Regions from separate parts of the Kosakonia cowanii JCM 10956 genome, predicted to be linked through region 1. Evidence: predicted binding sites of a transcription regulator. Region 1 holds the regulator's gene; the other holds the start of a gene.

Region 1 (4,462 bases):
AAGATAGCGCTGCGCCAGATCCGGTGTCAGCATGGTGTGCTCCCGCGCCAGCGTCGTCATGGCGTTGATATGTTCGACAATAAACTGGCTATGCGTCACCCACAGCTTCATATCGCTCAGATAGCGGCTATTAAAGCCGGGCTCCTGCATCGCCTGGTTGAGGGAGTTGAACAGGGCGTTATGCGCCTGGTTAACCCGCATACGCTGCCAGGCTAGCGGCGTCGCTTCCGGGTTGTTGCTGAGGATCAGGCGAATCGCATCCTGATAGGCCTCCAGCGCATCGTGCGCATTCTGGCGCAGCAGGCCGCTCTGCCACTGCGGCCACAGCCACACCATCCCGCCGAAGGCAATCAGGCAGCCAATCAGCGTATCGACAAGCCGGGCGAGAATAAACTGGTCGCCATTGAGCGTCAGGATTTGCAAGGTATAGACCGCTGTAATCGTGAAACCGACCGTCGCCCAGCCGTAGCTTTTGCGGATAATCAAATAGCTACTTAGGGTGATCATCAGCATCGCTGCCAGCGTAAACCCGAGCGGCACATGAAAGTGCAGCGTCATACCCGCCACCACCAGCCCCGCCAGCGTACCGGCGGCACGGTTCACAATGCGTACGCGGGTCGCGCCATAACCGTTCTGCGTCACCACCATCACCGTCATCATGATCCAGTAAGGTTTCGGCAGATTTAATGCGCTGCCCATCAGGCTGGCGATACTGAGCATCACGCTGATGCGCGCCGCATTGCGCAGAGCGGCCGATTTCAGTGACAGATAGCTTTTTAGCGCCGGGATCAGCGGCAGGCGCTCCTGCTTATCCTCCATCAAATCGCGAATATAGAGCGGGCGCTGGGTGCGCAGCACGCGGGCGATGCGGCTAAAGTGCCAGGCGCAAAACTGCCCAACCGGATTATCAGGATGCTGACGGGCAATTTTTTCCAGCGCACCGACCTGCTTCTCCATGGTGAAGCGGGTCGGGTAGCGGTGATAGAGAATGTCATCTGCCAGCACGCGCAGACGAGCCGCGACGGTTTGCGCATTCCAGCGAATCACCTGCTCGGCATGGGTTCGCTCGACAAGCTTCTGCACCTTTTCCGGCTGATGCAGGCTGACAGAGATATGCTCCTGCAGATCCAGCGCGACCTGAAAGACGCGCAGCAGGCGCTTGTAATCGTTGTTCTGATTGGCCGCCAGCATATGCAACTGCTGGTAACACTGGCTAATCAGATCCACCGCTTTCTGCTGGCGGTCGAGCAGCGGCGGCAGCGCGGTTTCCGGATCGATGTGCTGGGTTAACAGGCTATATTTCGCTTCGCAATAGTCCGCCAGTTGTCGGTAGAGCAAGCTGAGAGATTCACGCAGCGGCTGTTCGCGCCACAGCCAGAACCAGAACCAGTTAAACAGCCCGTACCACAAGGTACCGAGGGTGTAGATCAGCAGCGGCTCCCACACCGGCATGTTCCCGGCGAGGCTGAGGGTAAAGATGGCGGCGATCAGCGAGGCCGGCAGCAGGCGACCATGCAGCGTGCTGATTTCGCCCGTTACGCCGAGCAGCAGGGTTAACACTGTCATGATCACCGGCAGGGGAAGATTTTCCGCCAGCAGAAGCTGCACCGCCAGGCTACAGCCGGCAAACAGCGAGCCGCCGATAATCAGGCGTTTGAAGAAGCGTTTATGCGGGGTATCGAGGCCCGCGATATTGCAGCAGGCGGGAACCAGCGAGAAGAGTAGACCCTGTTGCAGATGGCCGAGCAGCAGCCCAACCGCCACAGGCAGGCATAACACCAGCGTTTGTCGCAGTGCGTAGTTGATTTCGGGGTGATAAATCAGCCTGCGCCACATGGGAAAACAAAAACGGCGCACCGCATAAGCGATGCGCCATTTTGCAGATTAACGCGTACCGTAGACGACGATAGTTTTACCGTGGGCAGAGATCAGGTTTTGATCTTCGAGCATTTTCAGAATGCGGCCAACCGTTTCGCGGGAGCAACCGACGATCTGACCGATCTCCTGACGGGTAATTTTAATTTGCATACCGTCCGGGTGGGTCATCGCGTCCGGCTGTTTCGCCAGGTTCAGCAGAGTCTGAGCAATACGGCCGGTCACGTCGAGGAACGCCAGGTTGCCGACTTTCTCCGAGGTCACCTGCAGGCGGCGCGCCATCTGCGAGGAGAGGCGCATCAGAATATCCGGATTCACCTGGATAAGCTGACGGAATTTTTTGTAGGAGATCTCCGCCACTTCACAGGCGGTCTTGGCGCGAACCCAGGCGCTACGCTCCTGACCTTCTTCAAACAGGCCCAGTTCACCAATAAAATCGCCCTGGTTGAGGTAAGAGAGGATCATCTCTTTACCCTCTTCATCCTTGATGAGCACTGCCACTGAGCCTTTAACGATGTAATACAGCGTTTCCGCTTTTTCACCCTGGTGAATCAGCGTGCTCTTCGACGGGTACTTATGAATATGGCAATGAGACAAGAACCATTCGAGAGTCGGGTCTGTTTGCGGTTTGCCAAGCACCATGCGCGATTATCCTCTGTTATAAGCTGGCTCCAGAAACGGCGTGAATCATTCAGCTTCTGGGGTTGCAATCAAAGCTTCCCAAATCCCGGGAAGTGGACCGTCAGCGACATCTGCGGTCTCTAATGTATGATATCCCTTGCGTACATTCGTAACGTCAATGTTTCTCTGTAGCATGTAGACTGTTTTAGCATAGCTTTTGGCGCCTGTCTCCTGGTGTCTCGCTTCAGCATGACGCAGGTCGCCTTCCGTTGCGCGTTTTGTTATGTACGCGTAATCTGTGAAAAAATTTGCCATACCGGAGTGATGAACATGCAGGCACGAGTGAAATGGGTTGAAGGGTTAACGTTCCTTGGTGAGTCCGCTTCCGGCCACCAAATCCTGATGGATGGCAACTCCGGGGACAAAGCTCCCAGCCCGATGGAGATGGTCTTAATGGCCGCCGGTGGGTGCAGCGCCATCGACGTGGTGTCGATCCTGCAAAAAGGGCGTCATGACGTGACCGACTGCGAAGTGAAGCTGACCTCCGAGCGCCGGGAAGAAGCGCCGCGCTACTTTACCCATATCAACCTGCACTTCATCGTTACTGGCAAAGCACTGAAAGACGCTGCCGTCTCCCGCGCGGTCGATCTCTCGGCTGAGAAGTACTGCTCCGTGGCGCTGATGCTGGAAAAAGCGGTCAAGATTACCCACTCCTTCGAGGTGATCGAGGCCTGATTAGCCCGCCCGGCGGCGCTTTCCGCCGGGTTATTTAATCTTTTTGCCTTCCATCAGCCGCTGCACCAGCGGCGTCATAATCAGCTCCATCGCCAGCCCCATTTTGCCGCCCGGCACCACCAGCGTATCCATATGTGAGATAAACGATCCCTGCAACATTGCCAGCAGCCACGGATAATCGATCCCCTCCAGATTGCGGAAGTGAATGACCACAAAGCTCTCATCCAGAGAAGGAATGCCTTTGGCGGCGAAGGGGTTTGAGGTATCGACAGTGGGAACGCGCTGGAAGTTGAGATGGGTGCGGGAAAACTGCGGCGTGATGTAGTTGATGTAATCTTCCATTGAGCGCACCACCGAATCCATCACCGCTTCCCGGGAGTGGCCGCGCTCGCTGGTGTCGCGGATCATCTTCTGGATCCACTCCAGGTTAACGATAGGCACCACGCCCACCAGCAGATCAACGTGGCGCGCCACATCATGCTGCGGCGTCACCACTCCGCCGTGCAGCCCTTCGTAGAACAACACATCGGTTGGTTCCGGCAGTGGTTGCCAGGGGGTAAAAGTTCCTGGCACCTGATTCCACGGCACGGCTTCATCATAGGTGTGGAGATATTTGCGCGCCTGGCCCTGGCCGCTCTGGCCATACTCGCTGAAGGTCTGCTCCAGCAGGCCGAAATCGTTCGCTTCCGGGCCAAAGTAGCTGATATGCCGCCCGAGATCGCGGGCTTTGCGGATCGCCATATCCATTTCCGGACGGGTATAACGATGGAAGCTGTCGCCTTCCACCTCCGCCGCATGCATGTTGAGCTGGGCGAAAATCTTACGGAAGGCGAGGCTGGTGGTGGTGGTTCCCGCGCCGCTGGAGCCAGTGACGGCGATGACCGGATGTTTGGCGGACATAGCAACTCCCTGAAGAAAAGCTGTTGTTCAGTATCAAAGCCGCCCGGCGTCCGGTTATTCGTGGAACTGTCCGCGCGGCATAATATTCACCGTTTCGTGCAGTTCTGACCATACCAGAACGGCCTCGCCGCGCTGCAATTGCCGTTTTACGTCGGCGACCTTTTGTTCAAGCGAACGCTCATGTTCACCATAATCGGTGCCTTCGCGCAAGACAAAGCTCTCAATCAGATTGTCGAGCGTGTCGGCGTCGAGTTCTTGCCACGGAATAATCATGATGCTCCCAGATAAGCGGATAACCAGTCCGGAATGCGCGTTTCAAGCCACATCTCCG
Region 2 (4,462 bases), 1.2 Mb from region 1:
TCTTCAGCCGCAAGCTCTGCGCCATATCAATAATATGTTCCGCAATTAAGTGGCTGGTGCTGTTAGTGGAGAGCGTGTCGATAAAGGATTTGTCGATCTTCAGGATATCGACGTTCAGCGAGTAGAGGTTGTGCAGGTTGGAGTAGCCGGTGCCGAAATCATCGATCGCCACTTCATACCCCGCCTGGCGAAACGCCTGGATCACCGGCGTGGTTTTTGGCACATCGATAAAGCCACGCTCGGTCACTTCAATTTTGATCTGCTCGGCGCGCACCGCATAGTCGCGCGCTTTGTTGGCAATCAGCGAAATTAAGCGCGACGAGTGGAAGTCAGAGGCCGACAGGTTGATGGAAATATAGAGATTCGGCACCACCGCCAGAAAATCCCCTAAATCATTGAATACCTCATCGACGACATAATCCGTCACGCGCTCAATCATGCCCTCTTTTTCCGCCAGCGGAATAAACTCCGTCGGGCTCATCACCTGACCGTTAAAACCCGGCCAGCGCAATAGCGCCTCGGCGCCAACGCAGGTACCGTTTTTAATATCAATAATAGGTTGGTAATGAAGGCGAAGCTGACGACGGGTTAAAGCGCGGTGGAGCCTGCGGCGTGGGGAGGTAATTTCCCGCCGTGTTCGCGTCCAGATAAAAAAGATCAGCGCACTACAGACCATCCCTAACGGCAGCGTAAAGACCGCCTGCCGGTAAAGGGAGTGGAAATAGTTTTCGCGCGACGTCGAAACAATAATGGCGATAGGCCGTGAGGGTGCATACGCAATGGTATAGAAGCGATCGCCCAGTAAGAAAGAGCTATCCTGGCGGTGGATTAGCGATGCAAAGGTCTTCAGGCGCGCGTTCTTACTGAGCGAGAAAAAGCCGCCGGAGCGCGTATCGTAAACGCCATACGCTAAACGCGGATCGTCTGATGTCACATCGCTATAGGTCAGCGGGTTAATCACCGCGACATAATTTCCCCGCTGCACGTAGACCATTTTATAGCCAGCATAAAAAGGGGTGTCGCGATAGTAATAGAGCGCCGTGCCATGCTTCCCTTCATAATCCGCTGGTGAAATAGCATACGATTGCGCGGGGGTAACGGCGCTGGAACATAAAAAGTGGTTGCCCTGGGCATAAATAAGATCGGCGACATACTGGCTGCCATGAACAATATTAAGCATCACGTCGCGATGTTGCGGCGTACACGGCGTGCCGCGATAGTTTTCTGCCGCGCGGCGTACGCTATCTGCCTGCTGGATAACAAGATCGGTTTTATTCAGCGCCTGGCGGGCAAATGCGCGCAGGTGCGTGCGCGTCTCTTTTACGGCATGGATATGCGCAACCCATAGCGAGATCATTACCGGGATAAGAACCACCAGTATCATTCCGCTAATTCTGAGCATTTTATGAGGCACACTGAGCTTCATGTCCGCCGAAATCCATGCATTTTATGTGCCTTTTATATTGTTGGGCAGGAGGCTTTTAGAAACAGGTGATTACGTTGCATCAAACCCTGATCATTAGCAACTGACTTTTCTCTTCCGGATCCTGATATTTAACGATGCTGAGAATATTCCACCGTAAGGCAAACTAAAAGTGTGCCCCTGGTTTTATATTTAACTAAATATTTCGTCCTGCCGTTCCCTAAGGCGAAACGACCGGGAATAAGAGGGAGTGACCATATAGGTAATAGAGTGCCGACATTGGCTATTTTTCACTCAAATATCCGGCTAAAAGTAGCCATAGCATAAACCGGTGCTTAATAGTTAAGTCATAATGTACTCACGCTTAATAATATAAGCAGGCTTAATTATCTGGCGAAAAACAGGGCAATTTATAAGGTGGCGCGTTTCCACAATCAGAACATCCTCATGACCACGGTTATCGCGATTTTGTCGTTTTATTGCTGCGCTTATGTAAAATTTATTTTTTATTTCCCGGCAAGAGTAAGTTAAATAAAAATATTCAATGTGCGCGATCTCACCCGGCGACGATAATGTTGCGACCCGCTTTTTGCCGACTTAAAAAACTAAAAAAGCTCTCTTTTTGTACTGGTGAATAAAACAGCAAATGTGATAGAGTTCACAAATTCCGTGTATGCGGAACCCCACTTTTACATTGTTGTGTTAACCCGACGGACAACTGCTTTCGCGCGCTGCGCAGGCCTTTGCTCGCCAGGTGTTTGATTCTCCTGAGGATAGTAAGATGGCAACCCTTACCACCAGCGTGGTGCTGTTCCGCTGGCAGTTATTGAGCGCACTTTTAATGTTTATGGCCAGTACGCTGAACATTCGTTTTCGCCGTTCAGATTACTTTGGGCTTGCGGTGATCAGCAGCGGCATGGGGCTGGCAGCCGCCTGCTGGTTTGCCACCGGCCTGCTTGGCCTGTCGGTGATGGATTTCGCCAAAATCTGGCAACACTTTGCGTCGGTGTGGGAAGAGATGACCCGCAACGCACCGCCAGAGTGGCCGATGGTGATGACCTGATAAGCAGCCGGCCCGGATGATCCCCCCAGCAAAGCGCTATTTCCCCAGCTTTGACAGCATCTCCGGGCGCATAAATTTCTGAATAACCAGCATAAAGAGCACCGACGGCACTAACAGGATCAGCGCGGTAATCGACGAGATCTGATAATTCCCGGACATGCTGGCGGTATAGAGCAGGATCGGCAAGGTGGTGATATCCGGCGCGCCGACAAAAAAGGTGGCGGTGAACTCATCCAGCGACTCCAGAAAGACGAAGATACTCGCCGCAATCAACCCTGGCGCCGCCTGCGGCAGAGTAATGTGGAAAAAGGTATAGAGCGGCCCGGCACCCAGATTGCGCGATGCCCTCGCCAGCAGCGGATCGAGTGACGAAAACGCCGCAACGCTGATCCAGATTGAGTAGATCAACCCATGCACGCTGTGCACCAGCACCACCCCGGCAATCGTGCCGTTTAATCCCCACTGATAAAAAAGCCGCGCCACATTCATATAGACCGTTAAATTCGGAAAGGCCTGCGGAATCAAAAAGAGCAGCATAAAGAAGGCGCGCCACGGCATTCCTCGCTGCGCAAGCGCGTAACCCGCCGGCACCGAAATCAGCAGACAGACCAGCACCGACAGCAGCGCAATCAGCACGCTTACCCCCAGTGAACCGGAGATGTCGCTATAGGGGCTAAATACCTGGTTCCAGTACTTCAGACCCCACTGGCTCGGCAGCGCATGGGGGAAAAACCAGCTCTCCGCCACCGTCCAGATCAGTAAATTAAGCAGCGGGCCAAACAGCGCCAGCACCAGGAAGGTGAGCAGCAGCGTTTGTAAAAGAAAGCTGCCGCGAATTTTTTGCCGTAACCTGTTCATGCCTGCTCCCCTTTTGCCCGCAGCGTATGGCGTAAATAGAACCACGACAGCGCGGCGCAAATCAGATAAGAGATCACGCCCATCGCGTTGGCGACCGGGTAATCACCGTACGAGTTGACGCGAAAAGCCATATCCACCGTCATCATGGTCGGCGTGCCGGTGCCAATCATCAACGGTACCGAAAGTACCGACATCATCGTCACGGTCGAGAGCACCATCGCCACGCCGATAGTCGGTAAAACCTGCGGCAAAATAATGTCCAACAGGATACGAACGCGCGACGCGCCGAGGTTTTGAGCTGCCAGAATATGGCTGCGATCGACCGCCGCCATCGCCCCGCAAATCAGCAGGGTTGAGAAGGCCATCTGTTTCCAGACGAAAGTAATAATGATCCCGCTCCAGCCGAGCAGCGAGGTGGTCTCTGTCGGCGTTAACAGCCCGGCGGCCACCAGCGCATTGTTCATCAGACCGTTTTTCGCCAGAAAGGTACGCATCATCTGCGCCGTAACGATAAAGGGAATAAAGAGCGGCAGGCGGTAGAGAAAAGCGAGCGCCCGGACAATACCCTGCCAGGGTGAGAGCACGATGATGGCGGAAATCGTTATCGACAGCAGTGCGAGGATCGCCAGCGACACCAGCACAATGATCACCGTAAACAGGATATCGCTGGAGTAGAGCGAGAACATCTTCGCAAAGTGCGCCAGCGTTAACGCATGGGTCTCGTCGGTAAAAGCCGAGATCAGCGAATAGCCGAGCGGCCAGAGAAACAAAACCGCGATGGTCAGCGTTGCCGGGCCAACCAGCAAAAGGGATTTCATCGTATGTCGCATGGTAAACCTGAATAGTCACAAAAACGCCCGGATCGGCGATCCGGGCATGGGGTTAATCAGTTCGATACCTGACGCTCGTAGCCCTCTTTGATATCGGTAAAGTACTGATTAATGGGGAAGCTTTTACCGTAGCGGCTCAGCGTTTTCGGTGAGATCTCGGCGAACAGTTTCTGCCAGGTCGCCGCGTCCAGCTTCTCTTTGACATATTTCGCGTCAATGCCCGGATACCAGTTGAACTGCTTCACAATTCCCTGCGCCTGCACCTCCGGGCTGGTCGCCAGCGCGATA

What was found. Region 1 encodes CRP, which controls carbon source genes, mostly activating them, when cyclic AMP is high. Its sites were predicted from a motif close to ATGTGANNNNNNTCACAT; they were not measured.
Region 2: a site for CRP is predicted at 2,070-2,087, ahead of BWI95_RS03895 (YjcB family protein). Genes of this name have one in related genera too.

Annotation. Positions count from the first base shown of each region.
Region 1 is NZ_CP019445.1:2,082,995-2,087,456, forward strand. Features, by position in the region: gene BWI95_RS09650 (YccS/YhfK family putative transporter) at 1-1,836, opposite strand, end outside; gene crp (cAMP-activated global transcriptional regulator CRP) at 1,885-2,517, opposite strand; gene BWI95_RS09660 (OsmC family protein) at 2,827-3,231, shown strand; gene BWI95_RS09665 (phosphoribulokinase) at 3,262-4,131, opposite strand; gene BWI95_RS09670 (YheU family protein) at 4,186-4,404, opposite strand; gene BWI95_RS09675 (hydrolase) at 4,401-4,462, opposite strand, start outside.
Region 2 is NZ_CP019445.1:844,040-848,501, forward strand. Features, by position in the region: gene BWI95_RS03890 (EAL domain-containing protein) at 1-1,426, opposite strand, end outside; gene BWI95_RS03895 (YjcB family protein) at 2,205-2,486, shown strand; gene BWI95_RS03900 (ABC transporter permease) at 2,523-3,344, opposite strand; gene BWI95_RS03905 (ABC transporter permease) at 3,341-4,174, opposite strand; gene BWI95_RS03910 (ABC transporter substrate-binding protein) at 4,231-4,462, opposite strand, start outside.